Regions from separate parts of the Alteromonas sp. PRIM-21 genome, predicted to be linked through region 1. Evidence: predicted binding sites of a transcription regulator. Region 1 holds the regulator's gene; each other region holds the start of a gene.
What was found. The regulator sigma-54, encoded in region 1, starts transcription at its own class of promoters, with help from an activator protein. The targets are predictions, from matches to a motif close to GTTGGCACGNNNNTNGNNT.
Positions count from the first base shown of each region.

Region 1 (7,952 bases):
TGGCCTCTGACTCTTCGTCCATGACATCAGACACTTTGTCGTCGGTATCCGCGGTGAGTAGACGGGCAACCGGGATGATACCCACTAGGTTGTCGGTTCTATTTACTACATAGAAGGTGTCTGTATTTTCTGGTAACTCACCTTTTAAACGAATGTAACGTAGAACCACATCGATGGTAACATCAGGACGCAAAGTAATGGTGTCGGTGTTCATGATGAAACCAGCGGTTTCTTCACCGTAAGACAGTGCTTGCTCTGCGCGCACGCGGTCTTGTGCGTCCATTGAATCGAGAATGTCGGCCAATACTGGCTCGGGAAGACTGCTTAGCGTTTCTGCTAAGTCATCGGTATCCATCTCTTCAAGTGCATCAACCACATTGGCGGGGAGCATCTTTGTGATGATACCGTTTCGAACATCGTCAGACAGTTCTTCTAAAATGTCGCCGTGAAAATCGCTATCAATAAGCTCCCATAACTCGTCACGGGTTCTGCTTGGACTAGATTCAAGAATATGCGCAACGTCTGAAGGAGGAAGTTCAAGCAGAAGCTTACGTACAGATACAAATTGCCCGTTTATTAACGCTGCGTTGAGTGCACGTAATTGGGTTTGTACGTATTTAGAAACAAGCGCTTCTGCCATAAGGCGTTATTCCTACTATGCTGAGATGGAAAAATAGAGACTGTTTTAGCCTAAGTGTGCGTAGAATATCGCAATTATATTAAGTCTGTCATGATAATTGCGTGGCTTTTACGCAAGAATTTGGAATTACTAAGTTCGCTGTTGATTAATTCGTCAAGAGTGAGGCGTGTTGAGACTATTCGTCTTCGTTAAATCTGCCTTCAATTAGCTCCTCGATGGCAGCAAGTGCATCGACCGCGTCATCACCATCGACAATAACATCTACCTGTTCGCCCTGATGACTTTCCAGCATCATCAAGCCTAAAACGCTACTTGCATCGGCTTCTTTATCACCTTTTTTCAAAATGATTTTGGCATCAAATTGATTAGCAAGCTTAACCAATTGCGTGGCTGCTCTAGCGTGTAAACCTAGTTTATTAACGATAGTAAGCGTTTTTTGAATAGTCATTACTGGTTAAGCTCTCGGTGACGAATTTGAACATCAGGATGTATTTCACTGAAGGTTTTCGACAAGGTTTGGGCAATATAGACAGAGCGGTGCTGGCCGCCGGTGCAACCAATCGCTACCGTTACATAGCTTCTATTGTTGCGCTCTAGGTGAGGAAGCCATGTGGTCATTAAGTTCTGTATCTGCCAGATGAATTTTGTTACTACGGGCTGTGAGCCTAAAAATACCTCTACGGGGGCATCTAACCCAGTAAGGTGTCTAAGGTCAGGCTCCCAATGAGGGTTGGGAAGGAAGCGCGCATCAAAAACATAATCTGCGTCTTTAGGAATGCCATGTTTAAAGCCAAACGATTCAAACACCAGTACAAGGCGTGAGCTCTTCTTCCCTAAAATACGTTCCCGAATGAGTTCGGCGAGTTGGTGTATCGTTAGCTTATCTGTATCAAGGTATAAATCAGCGCGTTCAGTAATTGGAGCAAGGAGCGCAGATTCTGCTCTGATAGCTTCTGATAGAGACTTATTTAGTTTAGCTAAAGGATGAAGACGGCGAGTTTCGCTAAACCGCTTGACCAGTACGTCATCGCTTGCGTCAATGTACACTATAGTCATCGACCAAGAAGAAGGCAGGTAATCTAGAATCTCTACCAAGTCATCTGGATTTTTGGGAAGATTCCTTACGTCGATACTTACTGCAACTTGGTCGTATTCATCAACAACAGTATGGGTGAGGGTGGGAAGCAAATTTACTGGGATATTATCAACACAGTAATAACCTAAGTCTTCCAAAGCGCGAAGTGCGACAGACTTACCAGACCCTGAACGACCACTGATTATGATCAGCTTCACCTAAACTCTCCCTTATATTCTGGTTTCATCGCATACGCGTTGTTGAATAAAGCGCCTATCTATAATGTATAGGCTCTTATGGCTTAACTTAATGCAGAAATAATCTCGTCGCTGGTTGTTGCGCGGCGTATTGTTTTAATTGTTTCTTTGTCACTGAGCTTACCGGCTACGGTAGCCAGTGTTTGAAGGTGTCCTTCGGTTTGCTCTTCGGGAACGAGTAGCGCAAAAAATATGTCTACGGGCTTTTCATCTAGGGCATCAAAGTTGATAGCTGGTGTGCTTGTAACAACAATTGCTATTACCTTCTCAAGGCCAGCCAGGCGACCGTGAGGCAGTGCTATGCCGTTGCCAATACCCGTGCTACCCATACGTTCTCGAGCCATTAAGCTATTTAAAACCGTTGCCTGGTCAATGTTATCATTTTGCTTGGCAGCGATATCAGCGATGATCTCAAGAATTCGCTTTTTACTATTACACTGAACCGCACACTCGGTGCGGTCCAGACTTACGATGGCTTGTATATCCATGCTTAATTAACTACTAATGTTTTTTCAGTTTTTCCTTATGCTTGATTACCTGCCGGTCGAGTTTATCAACCATGCTGTCAATCGCCGCATACATGTCGGTATTTTCTGAGGATGCGAATACTTCAGCGCCACTTAAATGAACAGTCGCTTCGGCTTTTTGATTTAATTTTTCAACGTTCAGGATGACATGCACATTAGAAATGTGATCAAAGTGACGTTCAAGTTTGCTGAACTTCGTATCGACATAATTACGCAAAGAGTCGGTGATTTCGACATGATGACCAGTAAGGTTGATTTGCATATTTCGTCTTCCTTATATATTTAAGCCCGGTTAGATAAGGCTTTTGCGTTGGTTCGACGGCGGGATCGATAACGATTCCCGGTATTTTGCTATTGTTCGCCGAGCGACTTTTATGCCTTGCTCGGCCAACAACGAAGCAATCTTGCTATCACTTAGGGGCTTGCTAGGATTTTCCGCAGCCACTAACTTCTTGATCAATGCACGAATCGCTGTAGATGAACATTCACCACCTGACTCAGTTGCTACGTGGCTTGAGAAGAAATACTTCAATTCGAAGATACCACGAGGCGTATGCATATACTTTTGCGTTGTCACACGGGAAATAGTCGATTCGTGCATATCTACCATTTCTGCGACATCATTTAGCACCATTGGTTTCATCATTTCCGGGCCGTGCTCAAAAAAGCCCATTTGCTGCTGCACAATACAATTTGCGACCTTCATTAAGGTATCGTTACGAGATTCAAGGCTCTTTATGAACCACTTGGCCTCTTGCATGTGTGAGCGGATGAATTGTGAATCGCTACTGTTCTTAGCACGGCGACTCATTGCTGCGTACTGTTGATTTACGCTTAATTTCGGCAGACTGTCGGGGTTTAGCTCAACCACCCAACGGCCATTTTTCTTGGTTACTGAGACATCAGGAATAACGTACTCAGGCTCTTTAGTAACTAAAGCACTACCTGGACGAGGATTCAAGGTTTGAAGTAAACGCATTGCTTCGCGCAGCTGATCTTCTTTTAATCGGCTCTTACGCATTAGGGTGCGGTAGTCTTTACTGCTCAGTAAATCTGAATATTCCTCAATAAGCTGCTTCGCTTCAGCAAGCCACGGTGTGTCTTCTGAAAACTGGCGCAATTGCACCATAAGACATTCTTGAGGGGTACGAGAACCTGAACCAATGGGGTCGAACATTTGAATGCGCTTAAGTACACATTCTATTTCGTCCATTTCGATAGGCTCTTCAAGATCATCATCGTTGACCGCTTCTAAGATATCGTCAAGAGTAACGGTCAAATAACCTGATTCGTCAATCGAATCGATGATTGCAGTAGCAATGGCGCGGTCAGTATCCGAAAAATGAGTGAGCCGCATTTGCCAAAGCAAGTGCTCTTGGATGTCTTCAGTGGTCTCACCTTGGAATATTTGTTCATCATCATTAGATGGACCAGGTGCAGGCGCAGAAGAAGCGGAATAATACTCATCCCAAGTGCTGTCGATAGGTAGCTCATCGGGAAGGTCATTCTTCTCCAGTGCATCTCCTGCTTCTAGCGTGTCGCTTGATGCAGAAGCTGTCGCTTCAGCAGCGCTATTGTCACTATCGACATTGTTCTTTTCTACTTGTGGCTCGTCGCTACCTTCTTCCACTTCTAAAAGCGGATTAGAGTCGAGCGCTTCTTGAATCTCTTGCTGAAGATCAAGCGTAGAAAGCTGCAGCAGCTTAATGGCCTGCTGCAGCTGAGGTGTCATTGTAAGTTGTTGGCTAAATTTTAGCTGTAAAGATGGTTTCATCTACGTCTTATTTAAATGCTCTAAATTAAATATACCAGAGCGAAACTGAAAAATGACAATTCGGTTACACTAACTATAGCCTGAATTGTTCGCCTAGGTATACGTCCCTTACTTTTTGATTACTTAAAACCTGTTCCGCAGTTCCTTGCGCAATAAGCTCGCCATGACTCACAATGTACGCTTTTTCGCAAACATCCAATGTTTCGCGTACGTTATGGTCCGTGATAAGGATACCAATACCCCTATCTCGCAGATGCTGTATTATCTTCTTTATATCATTAACTGATATTGGATCAACACCGGCAAATGGTTCGTCTAACAAAATAAATTGTGGTTTTGCTGCCAGAGCTCGAGCAATCTCTACGCGACGCCGTTCTCCCCCTGACAAACTCATCCCCGTACTATTACGTATATGGTTGATATTAAATTCATCAAGTAGGGCATCTGCTTCTTCTTCTTGCTGTTGTGAATTTAAATCTTTACGGGTCTGCAAAATGGCCATGATATTTTCATGTACCGTAAGCTTTCTAAATATTGATGCCTCTTGCGGGAGGTAGCCTATACCGCGGCGTGCGCGCTCATGCATTGGCTGGTGAGTAAGCTCATTATCATCAATTTCGATCTTGCCTTTGTCTAAGTTGACCAAGCCTACAATCATGTAAAAAGTAGTGGTCTTACCAGCGCCATTAGGGCCGAGAAGCCCAACAATTTGACCGGTAGACACTGAAAGGCTTACATCGCGAACAACCTGTCGCGATTTATACGATTTAGCAAGGTTTTTAGCGCTCAAAGTTGCCATTGCTATTCATTGTCCTCGTTGTCTTTCTTAGACGATGTTTTACGAATGGTGTCAGGGGTAAACACTGTGGTTACACGACCTTCACCATCTTCACCGGCGCCACCCGTTGCAAGCAATTGTTCAGTAATCATATCGAACGTAATCTTATCACCTTGCACTTTGCTGGTATCTTGCTGTAGCTCAGCATTACCCGCCAGAGAAATAGTGCGATTAATTACTTCATAGCGAATTTCATTAGCTTTCGCTGATACTGGTGTACCGTCTTCTAGTGATTGAGAATAGCTTGCAGGGTTGCCACGAGCGATAAATATTTCACGGCCGCTGCCATCTGTAGCTATTACTTCTACTTCATCAGCTTCGATTAGGAGTGAACCTTGGGTAATAAGTACATCTTCCTTGTACAGAGCTGTTTTGTTTTTACCATCAATAAACTGGGTGTTTGACCCTATCTTAATGGGTTGTGAAAAATCTTCTTCACTGGCTGTTACCGCACCGCTAGCGATGGCAAGTAGAAGGCTAGTTGCTAGGGGAATAAGTCGTTTGTACATGATCTAAAAGCTCGTATTCTTGTGTGCGTAAATTCGCGTTAAACCCATTGCTTAAAATAAGGTATTGCGTACCCAGTATCTCAACGGGTTGATCAGATGTCATTTGTTTCGTGTCTAAATTTATCTGGATGTATTCCGTGGATAAACTTTTGACAAAATCATCGCTGGTTTGATTTTCAATAACAACGCTATCTTCAAGCTGAATTAATTCATTGTTATAAAGCGTTCCTTCCTCGGCAGTTACAACCCAAGGTGATGAAGCACTTTCTGTATAAAGGGTATATTTAGGTTGTTGGAACAAAACAAAGCCTAATTGGTCGTAGTGCTCCATCGACTCTGCAAAGACTTTGTGATTTAACTCACCATCTTGGTTGTACAAGGTCGTAGTTAAGTTTTTTGCCTTGTAGGCAGGCTTAAGCGCATCATTTTCGCTACTACCTTGAGTTTCAGGCTGCTCTTCCATCCACGTTGGGATGTACATCAGCATCGCTAAAATAAATAGCGCCGATATACTTAAACCTAAGCGATTAAAGCCAAACTGGCTCATACACTAGCTCCGAAAATGTCATTTGCAACGCCTTTAGCCTGCAAAATAGTATCCGATATTTCTCGAACCGCACCAAACCCACCTGGAAGTGTGGTGATCCAGTTCGCTTGTTTTGCAACAAAAGGGTGAGCATCGGCAACCGCAATTTTTACCGCTACGTGTTGATACATGCCAGTATCGGGCATATCATCACCTACGGCGGCAACTTCGCTGGGGCTTAACCCAAGGCTTTTCATTAACTCGCCAAGCGCGTCAGCTTTGTTTTCTTCACCCTGAATAATGTGCGCCACATTTAGCGCCTTCATTCTGTTTTCTACAATTGCTGAGCGACGCCCTGTTATAACGGCGACGTTCACACCATTACTTACCAAGGCTTTTACGCCATAGCCGTCGCGGGTGTGAAAAGCTTTAAGTTCTTCACCGTCGTTGCCCAAATAAATGCGTCCGTCTGAAAATACGCCATCCACGTCACACACCAGTAGCTTAATATTTGCTAACTGCTCAAAAAGTGCCTGGTCTAAATCGGTGTATAGAGTTGTCGCCATTTAGAGTACTCCCGCCTTTAAAAGCATGTGCATGTTGAAGGCTCCAACAGGGTTGCGCTTTTCATCGGTAACCATCAATGCGCTTATCTTATGGGTTTCCATTAGGTTTAGGGCTTCTACAGCTAGCTGCTCTGCTGTGGTTGTTTTGCCGCCTTTGGTCATTACATCTTCTACTGTCGCACTATGCACATCTATACGGGCATCAAGTATTCGGCGTAAATCACCATCAGTAAATACGCCTGTTAACGAACCATCAGGTGCGATAACACCAGTCATGCCTAGGCCCTTTTTAGAGATTTCCAAAAGTGCATCAGCAACGGTTGCATTTAAATTTACTAGTGGGATATCGCTGCCACTCAGCATGATATCACTCACTTTAAGCAGCAGCTTTCTACCTAAGCTACCGCCAGGGTGCGACAGCGCAAAATCGTCTGAAGTGAAACCTTTTTGGTCAAGCAGGGCTACCGCTAGGGCATCACCCATAACCAGTGTGGCCGTAGTGCTTGATGTGGGCGCCAGACCTAATGAACACGCTTCTTTTTCTACACTAATATCCAGCACTACATCTGCGTGTTGTCCTAACGAACTATCGGCACTGTTGGTCATTGCCACTACCAGTATACCTAAGCGCTTAACAACGGGCAGCAAGTTAACTAATTCATTGGTTTCACCAGAATTGGAAATGGCTAAGAGCACATCTCCTTTACTCAGCATGCCCAAGTCGCCGTGGTTGGCCTCACCGGGATGCATGAAAAAGGCAGGTGTCCCAGTGCTTGCGAGGGTAGCGGCGATTTTATTGCCGATATGTCCAGATTTTCCCATACCGCTTACAACCACTTTACCTTTGCAAGAGAAAAGAATGTTGCATGCAGTGATAAAGTCATCATTTAAGCGCTCTGCAAGGTTGGCAATAGCCTGCGTTTCAATGTCGATAACGCGCTTTGCCGATTCGATATAGTGCATCTGAGTTTGTGTATTCATGATTATCCGAACAGCCAGTATTGGTAGCCGATAAAGCAAGCCAGAAGTATGAATCCATTGGTTCTTGATATAGTACGCTTTCCAATTAAATCGAAGCTGAACAAGAACAACAGCAAGGTCAAACCGAGCATAACGTACATGTCTCGGTTATAAACGTCAGGGTCTAGCAGACCTGGGGCAATTAAACCTGGCATACCGAGTACGGCTAGCAGGTTGAAAATATTAGAGCCAATAATATTACCCAGTGCTAAATCGTCTT
Region 1 covers NZ_JADOEK010000004.1:235,929-243,880, forward strand. The annotation lists gene mgtE (magnesium transporter) at 1-640, opposite strand, end outside; gene IW644_RS08805 (HPr family phosphocarrier protein) at 816-1,088, opposite strand; gene rapZ (RNase adapter RapZ) at 1,088-1,933, opposite strand; gene ptsN (PTS IIA-like nitrogen regulatory protein PtsN) at 2,017-2,460, opposite strand; gene hpf (ribosome hibernation promoting factor) at 2,474-2,761, opposite strand; gene IW644_RS08825 (RNA polymerase factor sigma-54) at 2,792-4,273, opposite strand; gene lptB (LPS export ABC transporter ATP-binding protein) at 4,347-5,072, opposite strand; gene lptA (lipopolysaccharide transport periplasmic protein LptA) at 5,075-5,620, opposite strand; gene lptC (LPS export ABC transporter periplasmic protein LptC) at 5,589-6,167, opposite strand; gene kdsC (3-deoxy-manno-octulosonate-8-phosphatase KdsC) at 6,164-6,712, opposite strand; gene IW644_RS08850 (KpsF/GutQ family sugar-phosphate isomerase) at 6,713-7,693, opposite strand; gene IW644_RS08855 (calcium/sodium antiporter) at 7,696-7,952, opposite strand, start outside.

Region 2 (7,952 bases), on a different contig from region 1:
ATCAGCGACCCGTCGCGATTGATGAATTCATCTCACTTGCAAGAAAGCTCAAATAATTTACAGCCTTTTATGCAAAATGATACAAAAAGCCGGAACTTGTTCCGGCTTTTTAGTGCACTTCTTAGCTTAAATGAACACGCTTAAATTAGGCCCATATGTCCCGCATGGAACTCTAAATGCTCTTCAATAAACGATGCAATGAAGAAATAACTATGATCGTAACCTTCGTGCATATTTAGCGTAAGCTGCGTATCTGATTGCTGCGCAGCATGTACCAGAGACTGAGGCTTTAACTGTTCGTGCAAGAACTCATCTTTTGTGCCCTGCTCTACCAACAAAGGCACACTATGGGTTTTGCTTGCTAACAGCAAAGATGCGTCGTAGTCCTTCCATGCTGCCTTGTCATCACCTAGGTATCCGCCTAGTGCTTTTTCTCCCCATGGGCAATCTGACGGATTCGAGATTGGGCTAAACGCTGATACTGAAACAAATTTGTTTGGGTTACGCATGCCGATAACAAGCGCGCCGTGCCCACCCATAGAATGTCCGCTAATTGCCCGCTCTTTAGTTACAGGAAATTCGCTTTCGATAAGCGCTGGCAGTTCATCAACAATGTAACTATACATGTTGTAGTGTTTGTCCCACGGGGCTTGAGTTGCGTCTACATAGAAGCCCGCTCCTAGACCGAAGTCATAAGCGCCTTCTTCATCATCGGGCACACCTTCACCACGAGGTGAAGTATCAGGCGCCACGATGGCCATACCCAGTTCTGCAGCAAGCTTCATTGCCCCCGCTTTCTGCATAAAGTTTTGGTCGGTACAGGTTAACCCCGATAGCCAATATAATACCGGCACCGGCTTTTCTTTAGAGGCAAATGGGGGTAGGAAAATTGCGAAAGTCATATCGCATTGTGTGGTTTCAGCTTTGTGGGTGTAGCGCAAATGCTGGCCCCCAAATGCTTTATTTTCGCCAATAAGCTCCATTTCAGCTCCTTAAATTCGTAAAATTGCACCTTTATTGTGGAATCAGTAAAGGCTCTATCGGATTTTAGATCAAGTTCGTTTACACTAAGCGCCTAATTTTTGAGGTAAGTACAATGGTAAAAGCCCTGTTGCATCATATTGTTGGCACTATTTCGGTTATCTGCTATTTCCTGAATACAGTTTTGTGGTCAACGCCTATATTCATTCTCGCGATTTTTAAATTAATCCCCATAACCCCGTGGCGACGCTTCATCTCTTATTTGCTCGATGCCTGCGCTACCGCGTGGATTGGTGTAAACAACCTTAATCAGCGCATCAGCGGTCGAACCAAATGGCAGGTAAACGGACTAGAAAAACTTACCCGAGATGATTGGTATCTCGTCGTTGCTAACCACCAATCTTGGGTCGATATCCTTGTTCTTCAACGTGTATTCAACCGAAAAATCCCTTTTTTGAAGTTTTTCCTTAAAAAAGAGCTAATTTATGTGCCAATTCTTGGATTGGCATGGTGGGCACTCGATTTCCCATTTATGCAGCGGTATTCAAAGTCTTTCTTGGCTAAAAACCCGCATCTCAAGGGAAAGGACATGGAAACTACACGCAAAGCGTGCGAGAAGTTTCGCAACAAGCCCGTTAGTATTATGAACTTTGTAGAAGGCACCCGCTTTACGCAGGGAAAACACGATAGGCAAAACTCGCCTTTTCAGCATCTTCTTAAGCCCAAAGCAGGCGGAATTGCCTTTGTGTTATCGGCCATGGGTGACCAGCTACATAAATTGATAGATGTCACAATAGACTACCCTAACGGCGTTCCTTCTTTTTGGGACTTCGTGAGTGGCAAAGTGCGCGACATCCGCGTAAATATAAAGGTTATGCCTATTAAAGACATTATGGAAAATGGCGTATTCAACGATAGTTACTTTGATGATCCGCAAGTTCGCGCCCGTTTTCAAACGTGGCTAAATGAACAATGGCACGCCAAAGATCAGCTTTTAGATTCACTTAACGCAACTCAGAAACCATTATGATCCGTGTAGTACTTGCGCCTTTTATTTTTGTTTTGCACACCACGCTGCAAATTCTGAACCTCGCTCTATGGGGCGGACTAATTATTCTACTTGGCTTGGTAAAACTGCTGTTACCAAATGGAAGAATTAGAACTGCCTGGAACAAGGTTATGCATGCCCTAATGTTTAGCTTTGGGCGTATTAGTGTGCTGTTAATCAGGCTATTTAATAAGGTTGATATTGAGTGTTCGGTTCATGGTGAGCTTTCAAAAAACAGTTGGTATCTAATTATCGCTAATCACCTGAGTTATCTAGATATTATTCTGCTTATTGAATTTGCCACACACCGCATTCCCGCGCCTAAGTTCTTTCTCAAAAAAGAGCTTATCTGGTTACCCTTTGTTGGGTTAGGCGCTTGGGCGCTCGACATGCCCTTTATGCATAGATACACCCGCGCATATTTGGAAAAAAATCCGGACAAGAAAGGCAAGGACTTAGAAACCACTAAAGCGTATTGTGAAAAGTTTAGAACGGTTCCTACTACCGTCATCAACTTTGTGGAAGGAACGCGCTTCACAACCCAAAAGCATTTATCTAAGCAAAGCCCTTACGAAAACCTACTGCCACCAAAAGCGGGCGGGGTTTCTTTCACGCTTTCAGCTATGGGTGAGCTATTTACTAACGTGTTAGATATCTCGCTACTTTACCCTGAAAATAAACGTCACCCCATGATGGCAATGCTAAGCGGTCAGATGACAAAAATCGTTATCGACGTAAACGTTACCCCAGTGCCAGAGCTACAACAAGAATCAGAACGCACTGAGTCTGAGTTTCGTCTTTATTTCCAAAACTGGTTAAATGCTCTGTGGGAAAATAAAGACAACCGTATAAAGAAACTGTTGGAGTCGTAAATAATGGAAGTCAGTGCTTCAGTACGCGATCATTTCATTCATTTGGTTAAAGACGTTTTTCCTAATTTAACCACTGAAGATCCGCTTTACAATTTGCTTGCTCTAGGCTCTATACTATTCGTAGCAATCCTTATCTACGTGGTTGCGCGCCTGCTGGTGCGTCCTCAAATAGCCAACTGGGTATATAAGTCGAATAATAAGTGGGATAACGCGCTACAAGAACACGGCTTCTTTAGGCGTTTAATGCACCTTTTCCCGGCTCTCTTCATTTACGTTACCACCCCCGTTCTCATTGACGATGAAGCTGTCATACACGGAATGATGATAAAGAGTGCCCAACTTTACATGCTGTATAGTGGGCTATTAGCTTTGTATGCCATGCTAAGCACGGTAGAAGATGTCTACAATGCTTCAGCCCTATCCCGGCGCGCCCCTATTACAGGCTTTATTCAGGTAACGAAACTTGCCTTCGCGATCATTACGATACTACTTAGTATTTCGTTGATTGTAGATAGAAGCCCACTGCTTATTGTGTCTGGCTTAACCGCCATTGCAGCTGTTTTACTACTCATCTTCAGAGACACCATTCTAGGCTTTGTTGCCGGCATTCAGATTGCCGCCAACCGCATGTTTAATACGGGCGATTGGATTGCCATGCCTAAGTATGAAGTAGATGGGGAAATACTTGAGATAGGCCTGACCAACGTTAAAGTGCAAAACTGGGACAAGACCATCTCTACATTGCCGACATATAGCCTTACCACTGAAGCGGTAAAAAATTGGCGGGGCATGCAGGAGTCTGGTGGTCGTAGAATTAAGCGCGCAATATATATCGATGTGCACTCTATCAAGCTTTGCGACAATGACATGCTAGAGCGCTTTTCAAAAATTCGTTATATCAATGAGTATGTCGAGAAAAAGAAGAACGAGCTTCGTGCCTATCACAGAGATTATTCTATTGATGAATCGGATCTGTTAAACAACCGTCGCCTTACTAACATTGGTACTTTTAGGGCGTATTTAGAGGCTTATATACGTAAACACCCAGATATTAACCAAGAACTGACGCTTATGGTTAGGCAGTTGCCGCCTAATGAGCTCGGTTTACCTCTAGAAATTTACTGCTTTAGTATTCAAAAAGATTGGGTTAAATACGAGAAAGTTCAGGCAGATATTTTTGACCATGTCATGGCCATGCTAGACCTGTTCGACTTACGCGCTTATCAACGTGATGGGCACTTATCCTTGCTTGCCCATCGTGAACATAGCGTGTTTAACAGCTCTGAAGGAAACGATGCCCGACAGGAACCTGCTCAACGCCGTATTGATGACGAAAGTGCCAATACACCAAGATAAGTAAAGGCGCCAAGAGAAGCGCAGGACAAAAGCGAACACGGCCGCAATGACAACGGCTAGTAGAACTTACATCACTGTTGTTTAAGGGCGAAAAAAAACCGGCTGTAATAGCCGGTTTTTTCATAATGCTTATTGCTTAAGCCAGTGCGTAGGCCATCAGTAAGCAAAGTACTAAACCAGTAACGCCAAAAAAACCATACTCGATTTTTTCCTGCATACCTTCAGCACCTGCTTTAGCAGTCATAAAGCCCATAACGATGCTGCTTAGCCCTAGCGTAAAGGCAATTAGCGCAACACCAAACATAATTGCATTAATCCAATCAGCCATTGTGATAACCCCTTAAAAATATTGGCGGTATTATGCACCAATAAATAAGATTTAACCATGCTTGGATTGGCTTAAATGTATCGCTATTGGTATTAATTGATCTTAGTCAAAACTACTAATTAATTAGCAATTTCACTAAATAGTGAATTAAAGACTGCTCTAAAAATCCGCTCTCAAAACTTAACCCACTGAAAAATATAAACTTTAAATTTTGGCAAGGCCATTGCTCTAATAAACTAGTAAAGATATACCAGCGAATAACGCTAGTGTTTATTTGATAGTGACTCTACACCCCATCGCAGCGCTTAGAACAAGGTTAATGTGTCACACCTAAATTAAGGAATGAACAATGTCTAACAAACTACTACTTTCTGTTGCCGTTACCAGTGCTTTGATAAGTGGCCACGCATTCGCGCATGACACAAGCTTTCAGAACAACAGCTGCGACATGGAGCTAGATGGCCATATTCAGTATTACCAAGGCGATCTCACGGTTCAGATGGACAACGGTTCAGTAATGACCATTGATGCTCAACACAATATGACCATTAACGGCGAGTCAGTTTCGCTAGACAGAGAACAGCAACGTTGGGTAAGTGAATACTACAACAACATTGATATTGCTATTCCTATGACTCTTACCATTGCCAGTGAAGGACTGGAAATTGCCAACGTAGCAGTAACTGAAGTGTTTACTGAGCTGCTGGGCGGTGACCAAATGGGTGATGATTTCAATGAATTGTTCAACTCACTAGAAACTAAATTAAACACCTCATTTTATGATGACGCGGGCAATATTCGCGTAGATTCTACGAAATTTGACGAGCCAGGCTGGTTTGACGAGAGCTGGGAGCAAGAGTTTGAAACACAAATAGAATCTTTGATCAGTGAATCTATGGGCCGAATTCTTATCGCGGTTGGCACACAAATGCTGTGGGAAGGTGGTGATATGTCTGAGTTTGAACAAAAGATGGAGCGCTGGGGTGAAGATTTAGAATATCGCTTGGAAAGCCAAGCCGCTTCGCTGGAAGAAAAAGGCGAGGCTTTGTGTAAAGTGCTGAAGAAAGCCGACTATGCTGAAGGTAAAATGCAGGCATCTATATCAGGGCTTGATGACTTGAACCTGCTAGATATTGATCACAGAGATCACCAGGAGCAACGCGGCCACAACGACGAAATGAAAATGTAGTCGAGTAATTTAGCGAACTATCCCCGCTACAACAAACTACTTACCTTTCTGTTTCACTTATTTTGAAAACCGACTGAAAAACCAGTCGGTTTTTAGTTTTTATACCGGTCGCTATCTAACTTTTGAGTATTTCACCTCTTTCAGATTTCTGCTTTTTCAGTTAATGGTAGGCGTACTAACGACATCCGCCCCTCGATTGATGTACTCTTAAGCCCTAAACAAAGGGGAATTTAATCGATGACTCAGAATGTAGTAATTAGTGGCTATGGCTGGTTAGCCGGCTATGTAGGCAGCGCACTGTCAGGTAAGGTCAATATTATAGGCACTACTCGAAGCCAACAAAAACGCCTCGCGTTAGAGGAACAGGGTGTTACCGCTATAGAATATGCACTGGGCGATGATACATCGGTACTATGTAGCCACTTACAAAACGCGACGTTATTGTTAAATATTCCCCCTGGTAGAAGAAACACCAACCTCGAATCATTTACTGAAAATATGCTGCGACTTATTGATGCTGCACTAAGCGCAGACGTCGCGCACATTATTTTTATCAGTACCACATCAGTTTACGGCGATGACACGAATAACGTCCTTACGGAACAAAGTGACACGAACCCACAAACTGCGTCGGCGAAAGCCCACGTGACTATTGAAAACCATTTAATGTCTAAGCGAGACCAAACTAATATCAGTATTGTTCGCTTAGCGGGTTTAGTAGGTCCAGATCGTCACCCAGCACGTTCATTAAGTGGAAGACAGTTAGATGCAGGAAATAAACGAATTAACCTTGTCCATGTGCACGACATTGTGTCTGCGTTAACCTCGATTATTTGCGACAAACCGCTAAACGACGTTATACACCTTTGCAGTTTATCTCACCCTAAGCGCGGTATTTATTATGTAGATGCAGCTAACGCGATGGGTATAGACACACCACACTTTTCTGATACAGAAGCTCAGCCTGGCGGCAAGGTTATCGACGCTGCGCAAAGTTGGGAAAGGCTTAACATTACGCCTACCTATGGTGACCCCTATAGCATGTTTTAAGGCTTATGCTTGTATGTTTACTTGGCTCGCTAAGACGGTTGTAGATTCATTGAGATGTATTCGCCAATAAGTTGTCAAAAAGCCATGAATTAAGAGCTAATCGCTAAAAGAAACAAAAACGGCAAGCCTCAGGCTCGCCGTTTTTTTATCCGAATTTACTGCTAGCACACAGCAAATACACTAGTTTTGTATGGTGAATTAACCGAACAGGCTTACACCAAAGTATTTCACCGCCACCGTGTTTACAAAAATCACAAGTAGAATTAGCGGAATAAAGGTTTTCAACGAAACATCCACATACTTTTCAAACCAGCTGCCTTTATAGCCGCTACTGCCTTCTTCCAAAGAAGCATTAAAATTAGCACTCTTCCAGCGATAAATAACGAACAAGCAGATTAGCAGGCCGTTTAACGGCAAAATAGTGTCGTAGAATACATCGTAAATTACGTCAAACAGCGATTTATCGGCACCTGCGTAGTGCATAAATGACGTCAGCATATCAACTTTACCAAACGACAATGCACTTAGAATTGCCAGCACAATCATAATGCTACCTAAAGAGCCTAGCGCCCATTTACGGCTCACGCCTTTTTCGTCCATTAGTGCTGCGACTGGTACTTCAAAAATAGACACTAGAGACGTAATTGCCGCAAAGAACACGAGTAGGAAAAACAGGCTCGCGACTATCGAAGCGCCCATATAGCCTATGGAGTCTTGTAGTGCTAAAAAGATACTAGGCAGATAAGTAAAAATCATACCTACAGACGATTCACTTAACTCATCAGGGTTAATATCTGGGTTAAAAGAGAATATGGCAGGAAGAATCATTAAACCAGCGGTAAAAGCCACTGCGGTATCGGTTAATGCAACAAGCTTTGCTGCGCTTGGTACATCCGCACGTTTATCGATGTAACTACCGTAGGTGATAAGAATTCCCATACCCAGCGATAGTGAGAAAAAGGCTTGTGACAATGCGCCATTGACCACTTGCGCCGTAATTTTTGAAAAATCAGGAACAATATAAAACTCAACACCAGCCATTGCATTTTCGCGGGTTAGTACGAAGATAACAAGGCCGATAAGCATTACGAAAAGTGCTGGCATAAGCAGCTTCGCCGCTTTTTCTAT
Region 2 covers NZ_JADOEK010000011.1:132,795-140,746, reverse strand. The annotation lists gene IW644_RS15625 (putative bifunctional diguanylate cyclase/phosphodiesterase) at 1-56, shown strand, start outside; gene fghA (S-formylglutathione hydrolase) at 141-983, opposite strand; gene IW644_RS15615 (acyltransferase) at 1,097-2,011, shown strand; gene IW644_RS15610 (acyltransferase) at 2,008-2,901, shown strand; gene IW644_RS15605 (mechanosensitive ion channel family protein) at 2,905-4,257, shown strand; gene IW644_RS15600 (hypothetical protein) at 4,394-4,585, opposite strand; gene IW644_RS15595 (DUF2884 family protein) at 4,935-5,774, shown strand; gene IW644_RS15590 (NAD-dependent epimerase/dehydratase family protein) at 6,012-6,824, shown strand; gene IW644_RS15585 (sodium-dependent transporter) at 7,023-7,952, opposite strand, start outside.
Region 2: the regulator sigma-54 is predicted to act here: its motif matches at 4,796-4,814, upstream of IW644_RS15595 (DUF2884 family protein).

Region 3 (7,952 bases), on a different contig from region 1:
CAGAAGTAACGTCAGATAAGCGGGTTTTCCGTTATTCAAAACTGAAGCTCCTTTTCTGATCATTTGAATCTTTATTTACAGCGCTGGTTACTACTTTCACTACACTTGCTACATGGCAGTCTTGGTTATCCTGTTCTATACCAGTATCACTTTGCTCATTATTCATTTGGCTGAGTGACGATTTTCTCTCAACCGACCAAAACTGATTAAACCAATTAGTTGGCAACGCTTTATGAGAGGCCCATATCAAGGTTTTGCTTTCACCTAAACGCTTAATCAACTGAGCTAACCTATGGTGTTGCTCATCGGGTAAATGTGCGGTTGGTTCATCAAGAAGCCAGATACTTTCATCACGCAATAACGCTCTTGCCAGTGACAAACGCTGTGCTTCGCCGCCCGAAAGTTGAGGGTAGTCTGTCATCACTGTATCAAGCCCATAGGGCAACAGTGTTAACCACCCCTCAAGTTCAACATCTTGCAGCGCTGTCATTAAGATGTCATCGGAGTAAGTATCGTTAAGACATAGGTTCTCCCGCACTGAACCTGGCGTGATGACTGGGTGCTGAGTGATCCACACTACTGGCTGTTCGAATTTATGGGTCGCTGGCCTTTGGCCACTAAGCGCCTCTAACAATAAGGTTTTGCCCGCTCCAGATTTCCCATTAAGAAGCACCTTATCGCCTTTTGAGATTATCAAGGAGTTAGCTTTTACTAAGGCAGGTTGTACGTGCCCTTCTTTAAGTGAAGCAGGCTCGCACAAGTCGAACACGTTGAAGTTAGAAGCATCTAGTAACCGTGACATTTCTTCAGGATTATCGGCGCTTTGAGCACAAGATTGTAGTGAAATCGTATTAGCCACGTGTGAGTACAAGGGAGCCAGTTCTTGTTGCGCTGCTTCAGCCTGAGCTTTTTGGTGATACACCTGCCCCAGTTTTTTCATTTCACTTAGTAACAAGGGTACGGTAAGTAAAATCCATAGGCCTTGCTGCAAGGTTATAGCCGGGCCAATTTCAAGCTCACCTAATAGCGAAAACCCAATAAATACCGCAACCAACGCCACAGAAAGCGTGGCAAAAAAGTCGAGCACACTATTAGATAAAAACGCGACACTGACGACTTTCATTGTACGTGTATTTAAATGTTCGCTTGCTTCTTTTAAAAGGGCAGTTTGACTTTGATGCGCTTGAAAATTTGATAGCATTGGCAACGCCGCTAAGCGGTCTGTAAATAAGCTTCCCAGCCTTTCAAGAGCGACAAAGTGTTTACGATGCAGTGCAGCTGCGCCCTTACCAACAATAATCATGAAAAGCGGCACAACGGGCAGAGTGATAAGTAAACCAAAACCAATAACGGGATTGACATAAAAAATCACTGTTAATGCTAATAAAGGCACTACAACGGCTATTGTTTGCTGAACACGATATTCCAATGCCCAATCTGTAAAAGCTTGTAGATTCTGTAACCATAGCGTTTGCCAGTAATAAACTGAGTGCTGTCGAACCAAGGCATGTTGGCGAGAAACAAACACCTTACTTAACTTCTGCTCCAGCTTGTTGAGCACCGAGTCTTTCGCTCGGCACGACAAGCGATTCGCTACGCCTTGGAGCACCCAGGTTATTCCCAAGCAAACAGATAAGCCCACTAGATCACTTTGTAACGCGGGTGTTTTATTCACCACCCAGTCTTGTGCAATGCTAGAAAAGTAGTAAAAGCCAATAATTAAAGAAAAAAGCGACAAACACTTAACCGCTACCTGTGACATAAGCGAACGGCGCAAGCCAAGCGTGTGCGCGCTATCCATTTCCTTACACCACTGAGTAAGTGTTTGTCTGCTGGGAACCTTTTCTTTAATCACTGTTAGTTTCTATCTTTTTGGTTGTTTCGTTTCTTATAAGTGGTGGAGAGCTTGCTGCAAAAAGCCCCCTTCCACCTTTCAATAATTCTGATAGCGCGGAGTTTTCCCCACTTTCAAACCTTCAGCAGCAGAGGCTGCTGAAGGTCCCAAATGGATAGGTTAACGGCGTGTTCTGCGGCCAGCCTACCTCCACTTCTATTCTTGGTCTTCGGGTCTATCCATGTTCTCCGTCGACTCCAACCACATGGCGTTGATAATGCCGAAAGAGCACGCCAGTAAAACTCCCAATATCCACGCGAAATACCACATAGCCCTCTCCTTAATAAATGGTGTGAGATTGGTCAAGATCATCGTTTTTAATGCGACCGCGCATTACGTAGAAGCTATAAGCCGTATAGCTAAGTACAATAGGTACAAAGATGCAGGCAACGATGAACATAACGTTTAGTGTCATATGACTCGACGTAGCGTCCCATACTGTAAGGCTGGCTTCGGGCATAGTGATGCTTGGCATTAGGAATGGGAACATTGAAAAACCCGCAGTTAAAATTACGCCTGTAATAAACAGCGCACTTGATACGAACGCCATACCCGCTTTGCCTTTCTTAGAGAAGAACGCGCAGGCAAGACCAGCCACTACACCTAATACAGGTGCTATCACCATGAAAGGATATTTGCTGTAATTGCTCATCCAAGCGCCCGCTTCAATAGCTACCTCTTTCTTAAGCGGGTTCGATGTAGCAATGGTGTCTACTGCAGAGGTAATTACAAAGCCATCTAAACCAAATGCTACCCAAAAACCTGCAACAACAAACAAGGTTACGCCCACAAGGCTCAAAACCACTGACACGGCACGGGCTCTCACCTCAATAAAACCATCGGTTTTCATTTGTAACCATGTCGCACCATGGTTAAGTAAAATAGCCACTGACAGTAATCCGCTCACTAAGGCAAAAGGTGTTAGCAGCCCGAAGAACGACCCTGTGTAAGTTGATTTCAGGGTGCTGTCTAGCTCAAAAGGCACCCCTAATAGCAGATTACCGAACGCTACACCAAAGATAAGCGCTGGAACGATACCGCCCGCGAACAAGGCCCAGTCCCAAGCTTTGCGCCACTTTGGGTTAGGCAATTTACTGCGGTAATCGAAGCCAATTGGACGCATCCATAAGGCGATTAGCGTCAATGCTAAAGCAAGATAAAAGCCTGAAAACGCCGTAGCATAAATCATCGGCCACGCAGCAAAGATTGCACCACCTGCTGTAATAAACCACACCTGATTACCATCCCAGTGAGGCCCAACAGTGTTAATCATCACGCGTCGCTCTTTATCGTTTTTACCGATAAGTGTAAGCAAGGCACCCACACCTAAATCGAAGCCGTCAGTTACGGCGAACCCAATTAGCAGAACGCCAACTAAGCACCACCAAATGACACGTAACAGTTCATAATCAATCATGCTTTTGCTCCTTGCTCATCAAGGTCAATAAGATCAAGCTCAGTTTCAGTCTTTGTATCCTCGGGAGGCACAGGACCTTTCTTCGCGAATTTTTTCATTAGGTAAAAGCCAATGATGAACATTGCTGTGTAGAAGACGGTATAGGCAACAATAGTGGTTACGACGTCGCTAATCGCCAAATTAGACACTGAGGTATGAACCGGCAATACTTCTGCAATAGACCATGGCTGACGACCATATTCAGCGACGAACCAGCCTGCTTCACACGCAATCCAAGGAAGCGGCAGGCCATATAGTGCGCCTTTTAGCAGCCAGCGAGGCTGAGTGATTTTGTGTTTTGTGCTGTAGTAAAAAGCACATAAGAAAAGCGCCAGCATGATAAAGCCTGCAGCAACCATGATTCGGAAGCTCCAAAATAGTGGCGCTACCGGAGGAATGCTGTAGTCAACGGCTTGTTGAATAGCAGTTTCTGAAGGGTTAGAAACATTATCGGTATAAGGCTCTAACAACATAGCGTACCCAAGACTATCTTTGTTCGCTTCAAAAGCAGCGCGTTGCTCAGCGGTCGCTGTGCCGTTTCTTACATCATCAAGCACTTCGTACGCTTTAATGCCGCTTAAGATACGCTCGCGGTTTTCTTCTTTTAAATCTTTTATACCTTTTACTTCTTCAGTTAACGAGCGTGTAGCAATAATGCCCATTGCCCACGGAATCTGAAGTGCATACTCGGTTTCTTCTTTTTCATCGTTCGGTATACCGAAAACGGTAAAAGGAGCGGGTGCGGGGTGGGTTTCGTACTCTGCTTCTACAGCAGCCAACTTCACTTTTTGTACGTCACCAAGTTCATAACCACTTTCATCACCCAACACAATAACTGAGAGGGTTGAAGCCAAGCCAAAACTTGCAGCAATGGCGAAAGAACGGCGAGCAAAAGCAATATGCTTATGTTTTAGTAGGTAATAGCTTGAAATGGCCAACACAAACATAGCACCGGTCACGTAACCTGCAGATACTGTATGAACAAACTTGACCTGTGCAACCGGATTAAAAATGACTTCAGCGAAGCTGGTCATTTCCATACGCATGGCTTCAAAGTTAAATTCAGCGCCTACTGGATACTGCATCCAACCATTAGCGATTAAGATCCATAATGCTGAGAAGTTTGAGCCTATAGCCACCAACCAGGTTGCCATAAGGTGTTTAACCTTAGACATTTTGTCCCAGCCAAAGAAGAACAACCCCACAAAGGTAGATTCCAGGAAGAACGCCATCAATCCTTCAATAGCCAGCGGTGCTCCAAAGATATCGCCCACATAGTGAGAATAATATGACCAGTTCATACCGAACTGGAACTCCATGGTTAAGCCAGTAGCTACCCCAATGGCAAAGTTAATTCCAAACAGTTTTCCCCAAAACTGGGTCATTTGCTTGTATATCTCTTTACCTGTCATTACGTAAACGGATTCCATAATAGCAAGTAAAAAGCTAAGCCCTAACGTTAAGGGTACAAAAATAAAGTGGAACATCGCAGTTAATGCAAATTGCCACCGCGATAGTTCTATTAACGTATCGCTCATGGGTTATCTCCCTTTTCAAGCAGGTGCGCTAAGCGCATGAAATAAAAATGGGTCGTTTAATATTCAGTGGGATATCTACTGAAATTTCAGCGTTGACAGCTTTATCTGCTTTGTTAGAGCACGGTCTGTGCCACTTGCCAAATTGGTTTCACTTTAAAAGCAAAGCTTGGTCGCAGAACGGCATCTTCGTACGCTGCGGGAGGATTATTCCATGGTCGAAAGTTGAGCACTTTGATCCATCGCAAGAATCTAATATGAAAACCGCGTCATTTTTGTCAAAAAAGAGACAAAAATGACGCGAAGGAGAGGAGAATGTTGAGCACTTTGTCAGTGAGACACTGTGGGACTAAGTTGTAAAATCACCGCTATTCAGGTTGATATGTAAGCGTGAAAGCACCGCGCAAATCACCAACCTTAAACCCCGTAGCTTGGTCATCAGGGTAATGCTTGGCAATAACGTCTTTCACCGCAGGGGCTACATTAGTGCCATGGCACGCCATACAAAGTTGACCTTGTTCAATGGCCATCATGTAGCGAAATTCACCGCTTTCATCATCATACTGATATGCGTCTAAGGGTCTTTTAAGCGGTTCACTAGTTAGTTTGTTTTTCTCTAAAAGACTAGAAAAATGCGCTAGCTGTTCCCGCTCCCAGCCATCCGGTGCATTATCCGGGTTACGTACTTTGAGTGAAGTACGTCCTACCGCCCAACCATTCTTGCTTAGGCTATCAGCAATTGGCCCTGCGGCTAATTGACACTCTTCTACTCCCGCTGTTAAACCACCAGATTTTATAGCTTGTTGAAGTCGCGTTTTAAGCCCGGCGCCAAGCGCTTTTACGTGCCCTTTAGCCTGTTTGATTTTTATTTGAGCCTCTCCTTCTTGCGCATCAATATTAGTCATTTGAGGTTTTTCAGCGAGACTACAGCTGCTTAACATTGCGCTTAATATCGTGCTTAACGCCATTAAAGCCACATATTTATTCATAAGGTAACGCTCCTGATAACTGAGTTTATGGCTACTGAAGCCAAGTCATTTATCTCAAACAGTGAACAAGCTTTGTGCCAGTATGTTAAATTGATGAAATAAAATTAGAATTAACTAATACGCTGACAATGAACATATCAATTGTACAAGCAATGATAGATGCAATAGACAAACCCGCTATTTTCATCAATCAAAACTATATTATTGAGGCGGTTAATGCGCCTTACAGAGACACGTACCCCGTTAATATTAAGTTAGGCTATAGCACCTGCTATCAGGTATCTCATCGCAACAACAAACCCTGTGATCAATGCGGCGAGCAGTGTCCCATGCAGCAAAGTAAGACGACTGGACGAGCGGCGAGCGTGGTACATATTCACTCCACCAGCGAAGGCCAAAGTTATTGCGATATTTTGATGCGTCCAATATTCGATGGGAATGGCGATTTATTAGGTTATTTAGAAATTTTAGATAAGCTTGCATTTGCATCTAATCGTCCTGCAGCAGGCAAAATGATTGGCGAGTCTAAAGCATTTAAAACTATGCTTAATAAAATAAATCGCGCTGCAAATTCAGATATAGCCGTATTGCTGCACGGAGAAACTGGCACAGGTAAAGAGTTGGTCTCGCAAGCATTGCACTCTAGTAGTAGTCGTGCAGACAAGCCTTTTGTCGTAATTGAATGCACTGGACTGTCTGACTCTTTGCTTGAAAGTGAGTTATTCGGCTATGAAAAAGGTGCCTTCACTGGCGCTACTTCAAACAAAAAAGGGCTAGTAGAAGCGGCGGAAGGCGGCACCCTATTTTTTGATGAAGTAGGTGATATCCCCCTTGCCATGCAGGTTAAACTACTAAGATTGTTTGAAACCCAAACCTATCGCCCCGTGGGTAGTGTAGCCTCGAAGAAAGCTAACTTCCGCTTGGTTTGCGCATCGCATAAGAATTTAAAAGAAATGGTAGAAAGAGGCGAGTTTAGACGCGATCTCTATTACCGAATTGCGGGCTTTCCTATTAGCCTTCCATCTTTGCGAGAAAGACAGTCAGATATTGCGCTTATCGCAACGCACTTTTTAGCGCAGTCGCAAGAGAAAAAGCGTTTCAGCAAAAAAACACTAGAGAAATTGAGTAGCTATACTTTTCCGGGCAATATTCGCGAGTTACGTAACATCGTGGAGCAATCCATATTACTTGCCGATGAGACCGTAATATACGAGTCAGACTTACCTGACCTTGACGATGACTTTACAGGCGAAGACCTAAGCCCAGTGGCAAATAGTAATGGTAAATACGTTCGAAAAGTGGGTGTTAAGGGGCTAGCAAAGCCTACGAATGAAATTATGACCCTAGAAGAAGCCGAGTACGCTTATCTTGCTGAGGTTTATGATACTTTCAAAGGCGATATAAACCAGCTTGCGGACCAGTTGGGCGTGAGTACACGTACCCTTTATCGAAAATTAAATAAAGCCGGTATCAAAGCTGGTACAAACGAACACAATTAATCAGTGGAAATAAACTGTCGTCACAGGCTATGATAAAAGTGCGCAATTAAAAAAGATAAAAAATGTCGATTAAACGCCTGATAGCCTTAACACTTTGCCTTTGTATGCTTTTGCAAAATGCATTAGCACTCGGCCTTGCTTCGCATACTATGCAGCATGCGCGTAAGTTGGTGGGCGACGATATTGAACTTATCTGTACTGGCAAAACCATGCGCTATATATCGGTAAGTGCAACAGCGCTTGAAGGTGAATTTGTATTTATAAGCCCAGAGCTACTTAAAGCGCCTGTCGAGCATGTAGATTGCACCAACGGTACGCTGGCAGACCTACCTAACATTGATAATTTTCCGATCGATTCAATGGCGGTGTTATCCTTAGTGCGCTATCGCGCCTTAGTATCTCGCCTTGCAGCAGCGCCCTACACATCGTTTGCGTTTGCCGCCCCGCTTGGCCGCGCTCCACCAATTGCATAACAAAACCTAAAAACACACTTAACGCGCATGGTTGAACCGTGCATATAGTTCGTTTATTTAATGGAATTGTTATGAAGTATTCTTTACTGGCATTCGCTGTTTCAGC
Region 3 covers NZ_JADOEK010000012.1:48,613-56,564, reverse strand. The annotation lists gene IW644_RS16045 (ATP-binding cassette domain-containing protein) at 1-39, opposite strand, end outside; gene IW644_RS16040 (ATP-binding cassette domain-containing protein) at 32-1,801, opposite strand; gene cydX (cytochrome bd-I oxidase subunit CydX) at 2,051-2,164, opposite strand; gene cydB (cytochrome d ubiquinol oxidase subunit II) at 2,175-3,311, opposite strand; gene IW644_RS16025 (cytochrome ubiquinol oxidase subunit I) at 3,308-4,888, opposite strand; gene IW644_RS16020 (Tll0287-like domain-containing protein) at 5,254-5,874, opposite strand; gene IW644_RS16015 (sigma-54 interaction domain-containing protein) at 6,027-7,373, shown strand; gene IW644_RS16010 (hypothetical protein) at 7,436-7,846, shown strand; gene IW644_RS16005 (TonB-dependent receptor) at 7,918-7,952, shown strand, end outside.
Region 3: the regulator sigma-54 is predicted to act here: its motif matches at 5,938-5,956, upstream of IW644_RS16020 (Tll0287-like domain-containing protein).